Regions from separate parts of the Antarctobacter sp. genome, predicted to be linked through region 1. Evidence: riboswitches for the same ligand, from Rfam matches in the RefSeq annotation. Region 1 holds a riboswitch; each other region holds the start of a gene.
The links. Region 1 has a riboswitch for cobalamin ahead of ACQY5B_RS13770 (DUF4198 domain-containing protein). Riboswitches for the same ligand answer to the same signal wherever they lie in the genome.

Region 1 (5,938 bases):
ATCGTCCAGTTCGATCATCGCAGCGTCAGTTCCAGTGTCAGCAGCAGGGCAAGGGCGCCGGTTAGAACCAGCGCAAAGAGCGCATCGGCCCGGGTACAGCGGAACTCTTGCAAAAGCACGATCCGGCCCGAGAATCCACGGCATTTCATCGCGCCCAGCAGGCGTTCGGAACGTTCGATGGCGCGCACCATCATCATGCCGACGAGATAGCCGAAGCTGCGGTAGCTGTGCCAATTGGTGCCGGGGCGAAAGCCGCGCACCTTCATCGCGGCGCGCAGGCGCAGGTATTCCTGGCGCAGCACCTCGACGTAGCGGATGGTGAACATCAGCAGGTGCACCAGGGTTTCCGGGGCCTTCAGGCGATAGAGCGCGTGGCCCAGCGTCACCGGCTCCATCGTGCCGACAAGGGTGATGAGGGCAAGCACCACGGCGTTGGCGGTCAGGCCGATCTGGATTGCGCGGGCGAGGCCCTGCCAGGAGGCGGGATAGCCCCAGAGGGTAAAGATCGGGTCGCCGGGCACGGTGAAGGGCAGGAGCGCCAGCATGAAGAGGATGAAGCCGTCGACCATCGCGACTCGTTTCAGCGTCTTGCCGGGCGGCAGGCGCGAGAGGGTCAGCAGGGTCAGGGACAGCGCCAGGGCGGCGGAAAGCGCGATCAGGCTGTCGAGGGCGACCACGAAGATGCCGTAGGCGACGGCGGAGAGGATGCGCACGCGCGGGTCGAGCGCCGCGATCGGGCCGGGGCCGCGCCGGGCGCCGTCGCCGGGCAGGGCGGCGCTGGTGTTCGACAGGATATGCGTCACGCCCCGGCCTTGGTTTTCAGCTGACGGCGGGCGGCGATGTAGAAGCCCAGCCCGAACAGCCCGAGGATATAGCCCATGCCGCCGAGGATGGTCTGCAGGTCGTTCTTTTCGCGGTAGGCGGCGATCTCGCGGCGCAGGGGGCGCATCTCGTCGCGGACGATGCGGGCGATCTCGGCCCGGTCGGCATCCGACAGCGCGACGCCGGGCGCGGCCGGGGCGGTGGCGGCGGCGGGCGCCGCGGGTTCGGGCGCGGCGACGCCGAGGATGCGGGCGACCTCTTCGGCGGGCATGGTGACATTGGCCAGGTGCCCGGCGCCAAGATCGGCGCGGAAGGTGTGGGCGACCGGCTCTGTCGGCTCGAAGGTGAAGAACCCGTCGGCGTCGGTCACGGTTTCGCCCAGCAGCGCGCCGCCGGGACCGTAGACCTCGACCGGCTGGTCGGTGGCCATGTCGCCGTTGGAAAACCCGATCTCGCCCTCGATGGCGCTGCCCGAGGGAAAGACGGCGGCGATGACCTTGTGCGCCAGCGCAGGGGCGGGCAGGGCCAGCAGGGTCAGGAGAAGGGCGAGCCGGATCATGCCTGGACGTCCTTCATCGACAGGAAGAGATCGGGTTTGACCTTGCGCGCGAGGAGAACGGCAAAGCCGGTCAGGAGGCCCTCGATGACCATGATCGGCAGGTGGGCGACAAAGACCAGATGCGCCACGGCAAGGAATTCGTCGCCCGAGAACATCAGCGACAGGGCGACGAAGAGCGTCGTCAGGGCGGTGGCGCAGGCGCCGCCGATGCCGCCCCAGATTGCCGCGGCAACCGGGCCGCCGCGCAGGATCAGCGGGCGGAAGAGCAGGCCGACGATCACCGCCGCAAGCGCGATGTTGACGGTGTTCACGCCCAGGACGGTCAGCCCGCCAAAGCCGAAAAACACCGCCTGCAGCAGGAGGCCGACGAAAAGGGCGGGGAAGGCGGCCCAGCCGAGGATCAACCCGGCCAGACCGTTGAGGATGAGATGCACCGACGACGGACCCACGGGCACATGGATCAGCGAGGTCACGAAGAAACTGGCCGAGAGCACGCCAGCCGCCGGGATACGGTCCAGCGGCAGGGCGCGCAGGCCCAGGGCGATGCCCCCCGCCGCCGCAACGGCGCCGCCGATGACGACCGGGTTCGAGAGGGCTCCGTCGACGATGTGCATGGGGTTACTCCAGTTCCCAGGCGCGAATCCACAGGACCGCGTCCTGGCTCAGTTCCTTGCCTTCATGTTCGGTCACCGGACCGGTCCCGAGGGCGGCAAAGCCCCAGTAGCCTGCCTTGGGAATGCCGAAGGTGAAATAGCCGTTGGCATCCGAGATCGCCACGACGGCCCCGCCGGGCGGCGGGCTGGCGACGGGGGCGGTGGCGGCGGATCCGTCCATGTCCGGTTCGGCGGCCATGTACTCGATCTCGATCTCCGCGCCGGCGACGGGTTCGCCATCGGCCAGCACCTGCCCGGTGAAGGTGGACCCGGCGATCACGTTGTAGGGCTTGATCAGCGGCAGGATCTCGGTCGGCAGGCCCACCGGCTCCATCCAGTCGGTCGGCAGCGTGTTGCGGTTCAGCACGGACTTGGTGAACTGCTGGATGTAGGTGTCCTCGGATTCCTCGAAATAGGGCTGGGGCACCGTCACCAGCACATAGTCGCCCGAGCGTTTCACCGGAACCGAGCCCCGGAAGGCGGCGGCGGAATTGCTGGCGCCGGTAAAGGTGATCGGCTGCAGCGTGTCCATCAGGTCGGTCTTTTCGCCGCGATGGATGACATAGAACTCCTGCGGGCGGTCGAGGTCCATGACATGACCGTTTTCGAAGGGGTGCCAGAACACCAGCTTGACCGGCACGTCGCCGGGGCGGTCGATCAGGGCGTCGGTTGTGTATTCCAGCAGGAAATGCGCGGGCGCCGCGGTGGGCAGCGCCATCATGGCCGCAAAAAGGGCCTGTTTGCCACGGGTAAAAAAGGTCACTGTCATCGTCCTTGTCCAGTCTGCGCCATCCCCGGCGCAATGCGGTGTGCAGACGTGGGACAAGGCGGCCGGAGTCCGGACAGGACACAGGCCAGACGCTCACCCCGACGTCCGGTGGAACCGTGGCCATGCGGGCCACGGGTGTCCGGCAGGTCTCCTGACTCGCGGGTCGGTGCCTGGGCCTGCCTTCCCGGATTGCTCCAGTGGCGTCTTGGCCCGGCTCTCCGCTTACAGTTGCGGGGGCAGTTGCCGGATTGGCGCGGATGCGCCGCACGGCATTCCCTCTTTCCCCCGGAAAGTCGCCTTTCCGGGACCGGTCACGTCACCGTGTGTGACAGGTTCGCCAATGCGGGGCAATGGTCAAAGTGACGGGCCGGGGGCCTCTTTCGGTTTGACGGTTGACGGGGCGCGGCGGGCGGCGGATAGCTGTGGACGACCGCTATCGCTAACGGAGGGCAAGGCATGAAACGCTCGCGCATCAACGCCATCATGACGGAGGCGGACGAGATGATCCGTCGCCACGGGTTCACCCTGCCACCCTTTGCGCAATGGTCGCCAGAGGCCTTTGTCGCGCAGGCGGGCGCGGCGCGGCATGTCATCGACGCACGCTGCGGCTGGGACATCACCGACTATGGCGCCGGGCGTTATGACGAGATGGGGCTGTTCCTGTTCACCCTGCGCAACGGGCTGCTGTCGGACCTGACCTCGGGGCGGGGGATGTGCTACGCGGAAAAGCTGCTGATCTCGAAACAGGATCAGCTGTCGCCGATGCACACCCATGTCATCAAGGCCGAGGACATCATCAACCGCGGCGGCGCGACGCTGGTGGTGGAATTGTACGGGTCTGACGACAAGGGCAATTTTGCCGAGGATCGCGGCGGCACCGTGATGTGCGACGGGATCGTGCATGACTACACCCCGGGCGAAAAGCTGCAACTGGCGCCGGGCGAAAGCGTGACCCTGCGGCCGGGCGACTGGCACGCCTTCTGGGGCGAGGGCGGCGACGTGCTGATCGGCGAGGTCAGCACCGTGAACGACGACGAGACCGACAACATCTTTCGCGAGCCGATCGGGCGGTTTTCCGACATCGAGGAGGACGAGCCGCCGCTGCACCTGCTGGTCAGCGACTACAAGGCCTGGCTGGAGGCCTGAGGCCGGGACTTGCCAAGCCGGGACGCGGGCGCCACTGTCCGCCTGACAGCGGATGAGGGCAGGACATGCTGAGACGTACACTTGGACAGGGTCGACCGGAGGTCTCGGCGCTGGGCATCGGGGCGATGTCCTTTGCGGGCTTTTACGGTGCCGTGAGCGAGGAAGAGAGCCACGCGGTCCTGGACGCGGCGCTGGACGCCGGTGTCGATCACATCGACACCTCGAACGTCTACGGCATGGGCACGTCCGAAGAGATCATCGGGCGTTTCCTGAAACGCTATGCGGGCAAGGGCGGCAGCCCCTTCCGCATCGCGACCAAGGCCGGGATCACTCGCGACCCGGAGACGGGCGCGCGCTGTTTCGACAATTCCGCCGCCCACCTTGAGGCGGAACTGGACAAGAGCCTGGGGCGGCTGGGGCTGGAGCAGGTCGATCTGTTCTATGTCCATCGCCGCGATCCCCGGATCGAGATCGAGGAGGTCACGGCGACGCTGGCCGGGCTGATCCGCAAGGGCAAGATCGCCTCGTTCGGCTTTTCCGAGATCGCCCCCACCAGCCTGCGCCGTGCCGCCGCCGTGCATCCGGTGGCCGCCGTGCAATCGGAGTATTCGTTGCAGACGCGCCTGCCGGAGATGGGCCTGTTGCAGGCCTGCGAGGAACTGGGCACCGCGCTGGTCGCCTTTTCTCCGGTGGGGCGGGGGCTGCTTTCGGATACGCCGCCGACACCGGAACGGGTGGCGGCGGCGGGGTTTCTCAAGGTCAATCCGCGTTTCACCGGTGGCAACCTTGAACGCAACATCGCCGCCAGCCAGCCCCTGCGCGACCTTGCCGCCGAGGCGGGCTATGCCACGGCGACGCTGGCGATCGCCTGGGTCCTGTCGCAGGGCCGGACCGTGCATGCGATCCCCGGCACCCGCAGCCCGGGGCACCTGCACGAACTGGTGCGCGGGGCCTCGATGATGCTGGGCGATGACCTCAAGGCCGAGATAGAGCGCTGCCTGCCGCTGGGCTGGGCGCATGGCTCGCGTTATTCGCCAGAGCAGTGGGTCGGCCCGGAATCCTATGGCTGACCCGGCATTCCCAAACACAAGGACAGTTGACATGGACTATGTTTTTCCGCCCGCAGCGCAGGCCAGTGCCGCCGTCGAGGGCAGCGCGGCGCGCTTTCCGGTGCGTCGCATCTTTTGCGTCGGACGCAACTATGCCGCCCATGTGCGCGAGATGGGCAAGGACCCGGACCGCGATCCGCCGTTCTTTTTCACCAAGCACGCGGGCGCTTTGGTCGAGAACGGCGCCACCGTGCCCTATCCGCCCGAGACAGAGGACCTGCACCACGAGGCGGAACTGGTGGTGGCCATCGGAACCGGCGGGCGCGACATCGCCGAGGCGGACGCGCTGTCCCATGTCTGGGGCTATGCCGTGGGCAATGACCTGACCCGGCGCGACCTTCAGGCGGTGGCCAAGAAACAGGGGCGGCCCTGGGACTGGGCCAAGGATTTCGATGCCTCCGCCGTCGTCGGCCCGGTGCATCCGGTGGCCTCTGTCGGCCATCCGGACAAGGGATTCATCCGGCTGAAGGTCAATGGCGAGACGCGCCAGGACGGCGACCTGGCCGAGATGATCTGGACCGTGCCCGAGGTGATCTCGATCCTGTCGCAGTCGATGAAACTGGAACCCGGCGACCTGATCATGACGGGCACGCCTGCGGGCGTAGGCGCGTTGGTGCCAGGGGATACCTGCGGGATCGAGATCGAGGGGCTGGGCCGGGTCGAGTTCGCGATCGGCCCGCGCGGCTGAGGCGGCGCAATGCCTGACCGGTCAGCCTGCGCGGTGCGTCCCATGCCTGTCTGGCGGGGGACAGACCCGGTCGTAGGCCCAGTTGAAGGCGAAGGCGTAGACCAGGTAGAACCCGGCAAAGGCCAGGTCCATCACCAGCGCCTGCCAGAGCGATATGCCGAGGTACCAGGCCATGAAGGGCAAGAGCAGCGC
Region 2 (5,938 bases), 1.5 Mb from region 1:
CTTGGCCGTCGTCCCGCCCATGTCAAAACTCAATACCCGGTCCAGCCCGTGCCGTGCCGCGATCTCGGCGGCAAAGATCGCGCCCCCGGCGGGGCCGCTTTCCACCAGCCGTACCGGGAATTCCGCCGCCATTTCCAGCGAGAGGATGCCGCCGCCCGAATGCATCAGGAAGACGGGGCAATCGGCCCCCTCGTGCGCCAGCCGTTCCTTCAGCCGGCCAAGATAGGACGCCATCAGCGGGCGGATATAGGCGTTGGCGATGGTGGTGTTGAAACGCTCGTACTCGCGCATCTGCGGCGAGACCTCGGAGGACAGCGAGATGTCCACACCGGGCAAAGCTTCGGCCAGCACCTCGGCCACCATGCGCTCATGCGCGTCATTGGCATAGGCGTGCAAAAGGCCCACGGCGACACTGCCGTATCCGCCCGCGCGCAGGGTTTCGGCCAGGGTTTCGATCTCGGTCCGGTTCAGCGGGATCAGGACACCGCCGTCCGCGTCCATGCGCTCATTCACTGTGTAGCGCCGGTTCCGGGGCAAGAGCGGCTCGGGCAGCACGAGGTTCAGGTCGTATTGCTCGAACCGGCTTTCGGTGCGCATCTCGATCACGTCGCGGAAGCCGGCGGTCGTGACCAGCGCCGTCTTTGCGCCGCGTCGCTCGATCAGCGCATTGGTGGCCAGCGTCGTGCCGTGGATCACCTGGGCGATCTGTCTCGCGGCCACGCCTGCGAGGTCGCAAACCCGGTGCAGCCCCTCGACGATGGCCTCTTCAGGGGCGGCATGGGTGGTCAGCACCTTGGTCGAGGTCAGCCCGTCCGGCCCTTCCAGCACCACGTCGGTAAAGGTCCCGCCGATGTCGACGCCAAGGCGATAAAGCGGTTCGGGCATGATGGGCTCCTGTCGGTGGTCCCGTCGAGCCTAGCGACCTGACATCATGCGATCCAATTATTTGATCGGATCAGGAGGATCGAGTTTTCTTATCCTCTGGGGGCGCCAAGTGCGCGCGCGCCACCTCCTGCGCCAGTTCGGCCGCCCGGGCGACATAGGACGGCGCCAGCCCCGCGTCGTAACGTGCCCGAAAGCGCAGCGGGTCCGGCACCCAAAGGTAGCGCAGGGGCACCAGCCGCCCGGCGGCGATCTGGTCGCGCAGCATGATCTCTGGCAGGCAGGCCAGCCCCAGGCCGTCCAGCGTCATCTGCAGGCAGGCGGCAAGGTTGGTCGAAGGCACCAGCCGCACGTCCAGGTCCGGGTGCGAGGCGACATGGTCGCGCAATTGTTCGAAGGGCAGGGTGCCACGGGCATGGGTCAACACCGGGTGCCGCGCGATGTCGCGCAGGCTCAGCGCGCGGCCCTGCAGGCCCAGGCCCGGCGCCGCGACCCAGACCTGTGGAAACGCGCCAAGGTCCACGCCACCCGAGATCTGCCGCCCGAACGGGCCGCTCTGCAACGTCAGGTCCAGCCCCCGGCTGAACAGCGAGGGCGAGAGATTGGCGGACAGATCCACCGTCAGTTCCACGTCGATGGCCGGAAACCGATCCTTGAGCGCCCGCAGGAAGGGGCCCAGCCAGCTGTGCACGATCATCTCTGTCACGCCGAGACGCAGCACGCCCTCGAACAGGTGATCTTCGCCAGCGGCGGCGACGAACCCGTCCATCGCGGTCAGAACGGCCCGGGCTCGGGGCAGCATCGTCCGGCCCGTCGGCGTCAACCGGACCGACCCGGCGTCGCGGTTGAACAGGCGCAGCCCCAGTAGCGATTCCAGCGCCGAGATCCGGGTCGAGATATTGGGCTGGGTCGTGTTCAGCCGTTCCGCTGCACGACGAAAGCTGGCCAGGTCGGCCACCTGCACGAAGGCTTCGAGCTGTTTGACGGTGATCTGGCCCATGCCTGCACTCTGTCGCCTGCGTTGCATCGGCGCAAGCGGCGGACATGGGGCGGTATTGCAGCGTTCAAGCAAGTCATCCGGCCCGAACCGCTTGACCGGGCGAGAGCGCTGCGCCACTTTGACCACAGATGGTGACCGCGCCCGCGCGGTCTGAAAAGGGAACGCGGTGAGGGGCTTTGTCCCAAGTCCGCGACTGCCCCCGCAACTGTAAGCGGCGAGCCATCCCGAAGTGACCACTGGGCCGCAAGGCCCGGGAAGGTTCGGGACAGCGCCTTGACCCGCAAGTCAGGAGACCTGCCATCGCCGGGCGCCTTGCGCCCAAGCCACTCAACCCGGGCGGGGTGCCCCGGAGACGCGAAAGACGAATGGCAACCTGCCACCCGTCCTGCCGCCGATCCATGATCCCCGCCCCAGCCTTGCGCGGAGGGCGCGATGACGATCGAACGGGTACTGACCCTATTGCAGACACGGGCCGAGACACCGGAACGGGCCCGGGAACTGGCCAGCATGGGCTACATGCAATGGCTGGGCAGCCTGCCGGGATGTGCAAGCTACAAGGAAGAGGCGCTGCATGCCTGGACCTGTGCCCAGCCGTTTGCGGGCACAGATCCGGCGGTGGCGGTGTTCTGCGACTTGCTGCATCACTCGATCCGGTGCCCGGCGGTGCCATTGGACCTGCCCTTGCCCCAGCCGCAACGACGCGGCGGCGCGCGGAAACGGCGGCTGTCGATCTGACCGGAGCTTTGCGCCGCAATCTATGCCGTGGTCGGACCTGACCCATTGTCTGCGGCCAGGTGCACGGTCTGCGTCGGGTAGGCAAAGTTGATGCCCAGCTCTTCGGCCAGGGACAGGATATCGAGGATCAGCGCCTGTTGCGCGGCGATCTGCGCCTCGTAGCTGAAAACGCGGAAGTGCCCCCATAGTTCGATGTCGATACTGTGGGGGCCCAGCGACGTGATGCCGATCGTCACATTGTCGGTCTCGGCCTCCGGTTGATCGCGGTAAATCTCCATCAGCCGCGCCACGAACTGTTCCAGTTGCGCACGCGGGGTTTCGTAGGTGAGGCCGATCTTCATCAGTACGCGACGCCTCCGCCGGCTGCCCCAGTTGGATATCACCTGGTCAGAAAGCTGGGCGTTGGGCACGATCATCAGGGTGTCGTCCAGCTTGCGCAGGCGCGTCGAACGCAGGCCCACCGTTTCTATCACGGCCAGCGAGTCGGCTGCCTCGACGAGGTCGCCCTTGCGGAAGGGACGGTCGGACAGAAGGATCGCGCCGCCGATGATGTTGGACACGGTTTCGCGTGCGGCAAAGGCCAGGGCCACGCCGCCGATCCCCAGGCCGGTCAGGACCCCTTCGTAGGGCAGGCCGGCAACATCGGCACAGCCGATCACCGCCCCGACGACGATCAACAGTTTCATCAATCCCTGGGCCAGCGACAGTACGATTTCGTCCGTGTAGGCAAGGGTCTGCGTCGCCTTGGTCATAAGTGCGTCAAAGATCAGCGAGACGATACGATAGGTCAGCGCTGCGCCGGCCAGGATCAGCAGCATCGCGGACAGGCCCGACATCACGCCGAAAGCCCGCAACGTCAGGCCCAGCCGCTCGCTGGCGTCAAGGAACAGCAAGGCGACGGCCATCAAGCCGACCGGGCCGGCCAACTGTCCCACAAGGCGTCCCCTCTGGCTATCCCGTCCCGCCAGGCGGCGCGCGACGACCGATCCTGTCATCAGCACCAGCGTCATGACCCCTAGGTAGGCTAGCACTCCCATCCATTGCCAGGTCTCCAGTCCCCAGGCCTCGGCTTGCAGCCAACCGGCACGCGCAAGGACCGCCTGCCGCGTGGCAAAGAACTGTGACAGGGGCGGTTGCGTGGTCAGGCCGGGCGCAAGAGGCATCTTTTCGAGGGCCGCGTAGATGTCTGGCAACTCTGCCATCGTCTCGCGTGAGAAACGCCAGCGCCGCTCCACGGTGCGCCCCTCGTCGTCGAGGATGTCCGTGGGCGCGATGGTGATGTCGCCGACCGGATGGCGATAGTAGACATACGGCAGGGGGCGGTTGGGATCGTCGGGGATCTCCTGCCAGTAGACAAAACCGATCCGGTCGATGCTCTGGCGGAGGTAATCGGCCATCAGCGCGCCCTCGATCCGGCGCAACTGGCGCGGAACGTGATCAAGGTTCAGCGCCCGCAATGCACGGGCATCGCCCGCGCCGACCCAGTCATTGGCACCAAGGAGAAAGTCCATCATCACCATGCGCGGACTGCCGGCTCGCGCCCGTTCGAGCGCCTCCAGCGTGTCGTGCCCCCGGGCATCAATCAGTCGTTCCAGATCTGCCTGCAGGATCACGGCAGGCGGGACGACCAGTTGCCACAGTCCATCAGCTCCCAGGCGGAACCGTAGGCTGTGGCCGGCGCTTGTGCCAGCCGGGCTGATCTCGAAGGCCAGCGTCTCGCCAGGCTCTGCCCCGGCGGGCGGGACCGGTGCATCCCAAAGCCGGAAAGTCGAGATGTCGAGGATGTGCCAGAGCGCGCGCCGCCGACGTTCCCGGTCCGACGAGTCCCCGTCCGGGCTATCGTAAGTCAGCAACGGTTCGATCCAGCGTACCTGGCCTTCGCGCCCGTGGTAGATGGCGTCATTGCCCGCGGTGAGGATGCTGCGCAGCGTCGCCTGCGGAGTGGCGCCGCTGAACCAGGCGGGGCGTTGTTGCTGGGCGATCGCGGCGCGATGCCCGTTCCACCAGTCACCTGACCCGAAACGCCCGGCAAAGCTTTGCCCGTCCGCCGACAGAACAAAGATGAAATCGCCGCTTTCCCCACCCTCGGACCATGTGCCGCGCAGAACTCCGTCGCGCGTTACGCCGGCGACGGTGCCGCCGCCGGGCTGGTAGGTGCCGCTGACCGCGTCGCCGCGTTGTTGCAGAATCAGAAATGCCTCTCCGGAGGACCAGAAGGTCTGCCAGTCGCCAGGCCAGCCGGTATGACCCTCCGGTTGTGCCGCCAGCGCGCGGGGCAGCATCAGGCTACAGGCCAGCAGCATCGTAAGGGCGGCGATACGGCGAAGGGGAAGGGGCATCCGTCGGATCCGTCTTGGGGTCGCGACAGCATAGGCGCATGCGCGGCCCTCGTTGCGATTCGGGTCGGTGGGCCGGTCCTTGTTGGCGCCTGCGTGGCAGAAGGGTCACGGCGTTGCGCGGCTTTGGGTCAAAGTTGTCACAAGTCGGCGCGAGCAGAGGGCTTTGTTTCGTCTGCGAACCCGGAACAGAGTGTTTCCCGGCGCTGGATCCCAAAACCGGACTCGCGCAATGTTGGCATGTGTAAGGTGACGCGAGGTGAGAGTGTGGCTTTTTTATGGCCATATCCGAGCGCGCCCCGCGCCTGGACCGGACCGGCAGGCCCCCGGCACCGAAGGGCCTGCGCCAGGACAGGGATCTTGGGTAAATGGCATTGCCGACCTTGAACGGATTGTTCACCGGCCCGCTGCGCATCGATGTGGCGGTGCAGTTCGACATGTTGGGCGATGGCGCGTCAAAGCCGCTGATGGCGCTGGGCGTTCACGGAGAGGCGCCGCAACTGGTCTTTGGGCAGATGGGCGCCAGTGCCGATCTTTACTTCGATTTCAGCCAGGGCGACGAGAGCTATCGCTTGGTGGCCGAGGATGCGCTGGTGGCCGGGGAAACCGCGACCTTCTCGGCCCAGATCGACAGTGATGGCGTGATGTCGATCCTCAAGGACGACCATCCGCTTGCGCAGATGCAGGCCGAGGTGCCCGTCCGACTGCCCGTTGCCGATCTGACCGATGCGGCCACCGGCCTTGATCCCTCGGTGATCGATTTGACGGTCGAGCCGCTCAGCCCCGCGGACCCGGGCGGTGACATGGCCATCGTCGCGCATGCCGACGATGACCTGCTGTTCATGAACCCCACCATTGCCGAGACCATCGCCGCGGGCGACCCGATGACCACGGTCTACCTGACCGCGGGCGATGCCGGGCAGGGCGCCGACTACTGGGAGGCGCGCGAGGCCGGGGCCAAAGCCGCCTATGCGCAGATGGCGGG
Region 3 (5,938 bases), 830 kb from region 1:
GCGGTCGCCGAAAGCTCATGAGGTTCGGCCAGAATCCCGTCTTGTCCCAGACGCGCCATTGCGGTTTCAGGCGTGGCCCGCAAAAGATTGACACGGAGAAAGACATCGGCCCGGGATCGAAGGGCCAGCGCCGTCGCATCTGCCTCTGCCCCCAGGCTGTCCCGGAAACGCGGCGCCAGCCAGTCCGGCAGGTCCAGCGCCGCCGCCCCGTGCGGCGCCTGCCCGGCGGCCAGTTCATCTGCATCAAGCGGGGCCGGGGCATGGCCCTGCCCCGAGAATACCTGGGCGGGATCTTCTTCCCTGAGGCGGAGCAGCCCCAACAAACGCGCCCGGCCGGTTTCGCCCCCGCCCAGGGCCGCGGTCGACCGCCAGCAGCGCAGCGCGTCGAACACAAGGTCGCGTACTGCGGCCCGGTCCTTGGATCCGGCATAGCGGGCAGAGCGTCCCCAGCTGGTCAGGGCCTGTTCCGCCGCCTGCCCGGCGGCGATCCGGTCCAGCAATTCAATGGCGGCCTGCACGCGGGCGGCGGGGGTCATGGGCTGTTCTCCAACGGCGGCAATCGCCTCTGCCTAGACCAGAGACACAGGTTTGACGATGCCCCGGCGCATGTTCCGCGCCGGGGCATTGTTTCAAAGTTTACCGGAAACAGTCCGGACAGAACTCATCCAATCCGGTAATTGGGGCTTTCGCGGGTGATCTGAACGTCGTGCACATGGCTTTCCTTCAGCCCTGCCCCGGTGATCTTCACGAAGGTGCAGTTGCGGCGCATCTCCTCGACCGTGGCGCAGCCGGTATAGCCCATCGCGGCCCGAAGTCCGCCGACCAGCTGGTGCAGGACCACGCCCGCCGGCCCCTTGTAGGGAACCTGCCCCTCGATCCCTTCGGGGACCAGCTTGTCGCTGGCCGCGTCCTTCTGGAAATAGCGGTCAGCCGAGCCGCGCGCCATGGCGCCCAGGCTACCCATGCCGCGATAGGCCTTGAACGACCGCCCCTGGTACAAAATCACCTCGCCCGGGCTTTCGTCTGTCCCGGCGATCATGGACCCGACCATCGCGCAGGAAGCCCCCGCCGCGATGGCCTTGGCGAAATCGCCCGAGAACTTGATGCCGCCATCCGCAATCACCGGCACGTCACCGGCCGCCGTCGCACATTCCATGATCGCGGTCAGCTGGGGCACGCCGACACCGGCCACCATCCGCGTGGTGCAGATCGACCCGGGTCCGATCCCCACCTTGATCGCATCGGCGCCCGCGTCGATGAGGGCCCGCGCGGCATCCGCCGTCGCCACGTTGCCTGCGATCACCTGCACCTCGTTCGACAACAGCTTGGCGCGTTCGACCGCTTCCAGCACACCGGCGGAATGGCCATGCGCCGTGTCGACCACGATGATGTCGACCTGCGCATCCGCGAGGGCCTGAGAGCGTTCATAGCCCGAGTCGCCAACGCCCGTGGCCGCCGCGACGCGCAGACGCCCGAGGTCGTCCTTGCAGGCGGTCGGGTTCACCACCGCCTTTTCCGTGTCCTTCAGCGTCAGAAGCCCCGTCAGCTTGCCGTCCTTGTCGGTCACCAGCAGCTTTTCGATCCGGCGGGCCTTCATCAGGTTGATGGCTTCCTCGCGGTCCGCCGGTTCGGTCAGGATCGCGAGGTTGTCGCGGGTCATCATGGCGTGAACCGGCGTGCCGTCGTTCTCGGCAAAGCGCATGTCGCGGTTGGTGACGATCCCCACGACGCGATGCGCCTCGTCGATCACGGGAAAGCCGGTAAAGCCGTAGCGCTCCGTCAGCATCCGGGCATCGCCCAGGGTCTGATCCGGGCGCAGGGTGACGGGGTTGTAGACGATGCCGCTTTCAAAGCGCTTGACCCGCCGCACTTCGCGCGCCTGTTCCTCGATCCCGAGGTTCTTGTGGATCACCCCGATACCACCGGCCTGCGCCATGGTGATCGCCATCCGGCTTTCGGTGACGGTGTCCATCGCGGAACTCAAAAGCGGAATATTCAACGCAATCGACTTGGTCACTTGCGTCCGGGTGTCCGCCGTCGACGGCAACACGTTCGAGGCCGCGGGAACAAGCAGGACGTCATCGAAGGTCAGGGCCTCGCGAATCTCCATTGGGGCACTCCTTGGGAGGGATCGGTTGGCGCGTCCCTATCGCATGCGGAGACGGGAAAGGAAAGAGCGCGCGGTGCGTCGCGGCGTCGTGCCCGGATCGGGGTGAAAGATATCCTCTTCCAGCGGCACGTCGAACCGCCAGTCAAACGGAAAGACCCGGTCGCGCGGCAGGTCCAGCGTATCCGGGGCCTGCGGGTCCTGACTATCGATCCAGCCACTGTCGCTGAGCCAGAAGATCGCGCGCAGCGTGCCGCCGCTGTCGGTATCCACGACAAAGACCGAGGCCAGTTCTGCCCCGTTCGAGAGGATCGAGGTGCCGTGCATCCAGTAATCGCCGTCGGCCCTTGACACCTGCGACGGGTTGCGAACCGCGTGCTGCCCGGTCTGCGGATCACTGCGCAGGACAAAGCGGGGCGCGCCGTGCAACAGGTTGATGCGCTTCATCGTTTCCTGATCTACCACGTCTGACCTCTTGTGCTCACTCGGGCGACACGTCTTGCCAATGGTCTTCCATGATCAGGCTGTCCAGGTCCAGCCGCTTGCGCCAGCCCCGCGCCTGCAGTTCCGGCTGGCCAAAGGCCTCATCGATATGACCGACGCAAAGGTAGGCGACGACCTCAACATGGTCGGGCAAGCCCAGCAGCGCGCGCAGATCCTCTTGCCGAAAGATGCTGACCCAGCCGACGCCCAGCCCCTCGGCCCTCGCCGCAAGCCAGAGGTTCTGCACCGCGCAGACCGTGGAATAGAGGTCCATATCCCGGTTATGCGTCCGCCCCAGCACCACCTTGCCGCCGCGGGTCCGGTCGCAGGTCACCGCGATGTTCAGCGGCGCCTTCAGGATGCCTTCCAGTTTCAGCGCGGCGTATCGGCTCCGCTTTTCACCTTCGAACATGGCTTCGGCCTCGGCATTGGCGGTCTCGAAGGCGGCATGGACCGCCCGCCGCCGGGCCGCATCGCGGATCAGGATAAAGTTCCAGGGCTGCATGAAGCCGACCGAAGGCGCCGCATGGGCCGCCTCCAGCACGCGGCGCAGCATGGCGGGATCAATCGGGTCGGGCAGGAATTCGTTGCGCACATCCCGCCGCGCGCAGATCACATCGTAAAGTGCCTGACGCTCGCAGGCGGAGAATTTGCGCGCTTTCTCGGGCGCAGCTTGGGGATCGGGCATTCTTCGGCTCCGCAAATGACAATGACCGGACGCTGTCCAAGGCGCCGGTCCGTGTCGTCAGGCCGGTCTTCTGGCTTGGGGTCTGCCGGGGCGGACGCCTTCCCGGGGCTGGCCCCAGTGGCATCTGTCCGCTCCATCCCCCTTACAGCGGCGGGCCCGCGCCGGACTTGCACCGGCTTCCCGATTCTCCCCATATCGGGGCACCTGACAGCGCCAGAGTGCGTCAGTCCATCCGCAGGGGCAACCATCCAGGCGCAACAGGCGCCCCAAGAGGCGCCTGCACGGATCCGGCAATTGCGGGTTTCAGTCAGAGGCTGCGTCGGCCTTTTTCTTGTCCGCCTTCTCGACCGCCTCGCCAATGGACTGGACCGACCAGGCGAAATCCACGTCCAGCGCCGTATCGAAGACCCAGTAGTCGCGCGGGACATAGAAATTCGCCGCATAGCCCGAGCCACGTCCGCCCCAGGCCGCAAGACCGTGACAGGTCATGCAGTTGGTCTGGATGCCCATGTCCGTCGTCGTCGTTGTCCAGCCGCCGGCGCCATCGGGGATCTGTACGGTCTCGGTGATGCCGATGACCGGCGTGCCGAACCCGGCCTCCAGGTAGGGGTTGAAGGCCGTCACCAGCGCACCGACGTTCTTGCCCCCGACAAGGGGTTGCGCCGGCACCAACATCGAGTAGGCCGGCGCCATCGCGTAATGCGCCGCCTGCGTGGTCAGCGTGTCAGGCCGCGCCGAGGCGATGGCGGCACTGGAGGGCGTGTTGGGCCGCGCGGCATCCGCCTCCCACCAGAAGGTCTGCCATGTCCACTGGGTCGTTTCCCGAGACGTGACATGCATGGCCACCAGCAGGGCGATGGAGGTTTCGCCGTCGGTCAGGTCGCTGCTGTCGCCCGTCGACTTGTTGACGAAAGCCGCATCCTCATCCTTGAGGTTGACCGCGATGAAATCGTCGACGGAATAGATGTTCCCCTCGGACGGGCTTTTGCAGTTGACGTCGACGCCGGTCGATTTTGTCGGGCCATCAAGGTCAAGATCGACATAGACGCATTGCTGCCAGAGCGTTTCGGGATAGCCGCCTTGTTTCATGTCCGGTGTCCAGTTCGCCAGGTCCGGCTCTCCGGGCCAGGCCGTAAAGGCGTATAGCCTGCGGGTCCGGCCGTCTTCGCCCGTCCATTCGGTGATGCGATCGTCGGTGATCAACTTGTAGACCGGTTTGACGTTCACCGCCGCGTCGGGAAAGCGCACCTTGTCTCCCTGCTCCAACAACCGGTCCAGCACCTCTGGTTTGCCGGTGCCGGTGTCCAGCAGGTACTGCGCCGAGGGCGGGCTGTAGGCCACGTTTTCCAGCACGTCTGTATTCACGATAATCCCGGCGGCATTTTTCGCCGGCTCGGTGCCGTCCTTCTTTTCCTGCGCCGCGTTCGCGAGGAAACCATCGACCAGCCCGTGTTTGAACATCTGATTGGACTCGCCCAGCCGGAACCGGTCTTCCGGGGCCTCGCCGGTAAAGACGTCGATCACATCCGCCTTGGTCAACCAGGTCTGATAGGTCAGTCGGGCATAGGCGCCCTCACCCTCGACCGGTTTCGTCAGGCCGGCCCAGATCCCCCAGGCATGGGCATGGATGGCGCCCGTATTCTGCGGTTCGGCCCGAATCCAGGCGTCGATCTCGGCCTCGGGCGTCGGAAAGCGGACGCCAGGCGCAGGTTCCGCTGGCATGTCGACGCCAAAGTCCTGTGCCAAGACTGTCAGCGGCAGCCCCGCCAGCGCGATGGCCAACAACGGCCCGTTCTTGTTCAAAAGGTTCATTCCAGTCCCCCATTGCAATCAAAGATTGTATTCATGTGACGCACGGTAACCCCTCACCGCGTGTACACAAGAACAACCTTTCAACCTTAACGATTAATTTTATCCTGACGCGCAATGCCCCTTGTTGCGCGCGCCCCTCCGACTAGGCTGGCGCCAATCAAGGAGACCCCTATGAGTCACGGTTACGAATCCGGTCGGCTGAACCTTCCGTTCACCGGCATCTGCACCTTTGCCAAGGCCCCCTATCAGCCCGATTGGTCCAATTTGCAGGCCGACGCGGCAATCCTTGGTGCGCCTTTCGACGCGGGAACCCAATGGCGCGCGGGGGCACGGTTCGGCCCGCGCGGCGTGCGCGAGGCCTCGACCCTGTTCAGCTTTGGTCATGCAGGTGCCTACGATCACGAGGACGACGTGACCTATCTGGACGGCGTGCAACTGGTCGACATGGGCGACGCCGACATCATCCATACCGACACCGCAAGCAGCCATGCCAACATCCGCCGCGGCGTCGAGGCGGCGCTGGCTGCGCGCGCCCTGCCCGTAACCATTGGCGGAGATCATTCGGTCAACATTCCCTGCATCGAGGCCTACGAAGGCCGCGCGCCCTTCCATGTCCTGCAGATCGACGCGCACCTGGATTTCGTCGATGAACGGCACGGCGTCACCCGCGGACATGGCAATCCGATGCGTAGGGCGGCGGAGAAATCCTGGGTCACCGGGCTGACGCAACTGGGCATCCGCAACGTTTCGTCCACGGCGCGCGAGGGTTACGAGGATGCGCGCGCCCGTGGCTCCGACATCCTGTCGGTCCGGCAGGTGCGCAGGCTGGGCCCCGAGGCCACCGCCGC

Region 2: linked by a shared signal. The riboswitch ahead of ACQY5B_RS06410 (hypothetical protein) and the one ahead of ACQY5B_RS13770 (DUF4198 domain-containing protein) in region 1 are both predicted to bind cobalamin.
Region 3: linked by a shared signal. The riboswitch ahead of bluB (5,6-dimethylbenzimidazole synthase) and the one ahead of ACQY5B_RS13770 (DUF4198 domain-containing protein) in region 1 are both predicted to bind cobalamin.

What each region holds. Positions count from the first base shown of each region.
Region 1 covers NZ_OZ255849.1:2,659,476-2,665,413, reverse strand. Annotated here, with positions in the region: gene ACQY5B_RS13790 (energy-coupling factor ABC transporter ATP-binding protein) at 1-18, opposite strand, end outside; gene cbiQ (cobalt ECF transporter T component CbiQ) at 15-803, opposite strand; gene ACQY5B_RS13780 (NikL family nickel/cobalt ECF transporter subunit) at 800-1,381, opposite strand; gene cbiM (cobalt transporter CbiM) at 1,378-1,995, opposite strand; gene ACQY5B_RS13770 (DUF4198 domain-containing protein) at 2,000-2,803, opposite strand; cobalamin riboswitch at 2,928-3,130, opposite strand; gene ACQY5B_RS13765 (D-lyxose/D-mannose family sugar isomerase) at 3,260-3,949, shown strand; gene ACQY5B_RS13760 (aldo/keto reductase) at 4,015-5,019, shown strand; gene ACQY5B_RS13755 (fumarylacetoacetate hydrolase family protein) at 5,051-5,746, shown strand; gene ACQY5B_RS13750 (PACE efflux transporter) at 5,768-5,938, opposite strand, start outside.
Region 2 covers NZ_OZ255849.1:1,141,859-1,147,796, forward strand. Annotated here, with positions in the region: gene ACQY5B_RS06400 (hydantoinase/oxoprolinase family protein) at 1-885, opposite strand, end outside; gene ACQY5B_RS06405 (LysR family transcriptional regulator) at 956-1,882, opposite strand; cobalamin riboswitch at 1,995-2,198, shown strand; gene ACQY5B_RS06410 (hypothetical protein) at 2,315-2,617, shown strand; gene ACQY5B_RS06415 (mechanosensitive ion channel family protein) at 2,638-4,956, opposite strand; gene ACQY5B_RS06420 (PIG-L family deacetylase) at 5,322-5,938, shown strand, end outside.
Region 3 covers NZ_OZ255849.1:1,833,464-1,839,401, reverse strand. Annotated here, with positions in the region: gene ACQY5B_RS09935 (RsmB/NOP family class I SAM-dependent RNA methyltransferase) at 1-536, opposite strand, end outside; gene guaB (IMP dehydrogenase) at 662-2,110, opposite strand; gene ACQY5B_RS09925 (hypothetical protein) at 2,147-2,572, opposite strand; gene bluB (5,6-dimethylbenzimidazole synthase) at 2,589-3,278, opposite strand; cobalamin riboswitch at 3,322-3,501, opposite strand; gene ACQY5B_RS09915 (hypothetical protein) at 3,582-5,090, opposite strand; gene ACQY5B_RS09910 (agmatinase) at 5,262-5,938, shown strand, end outside.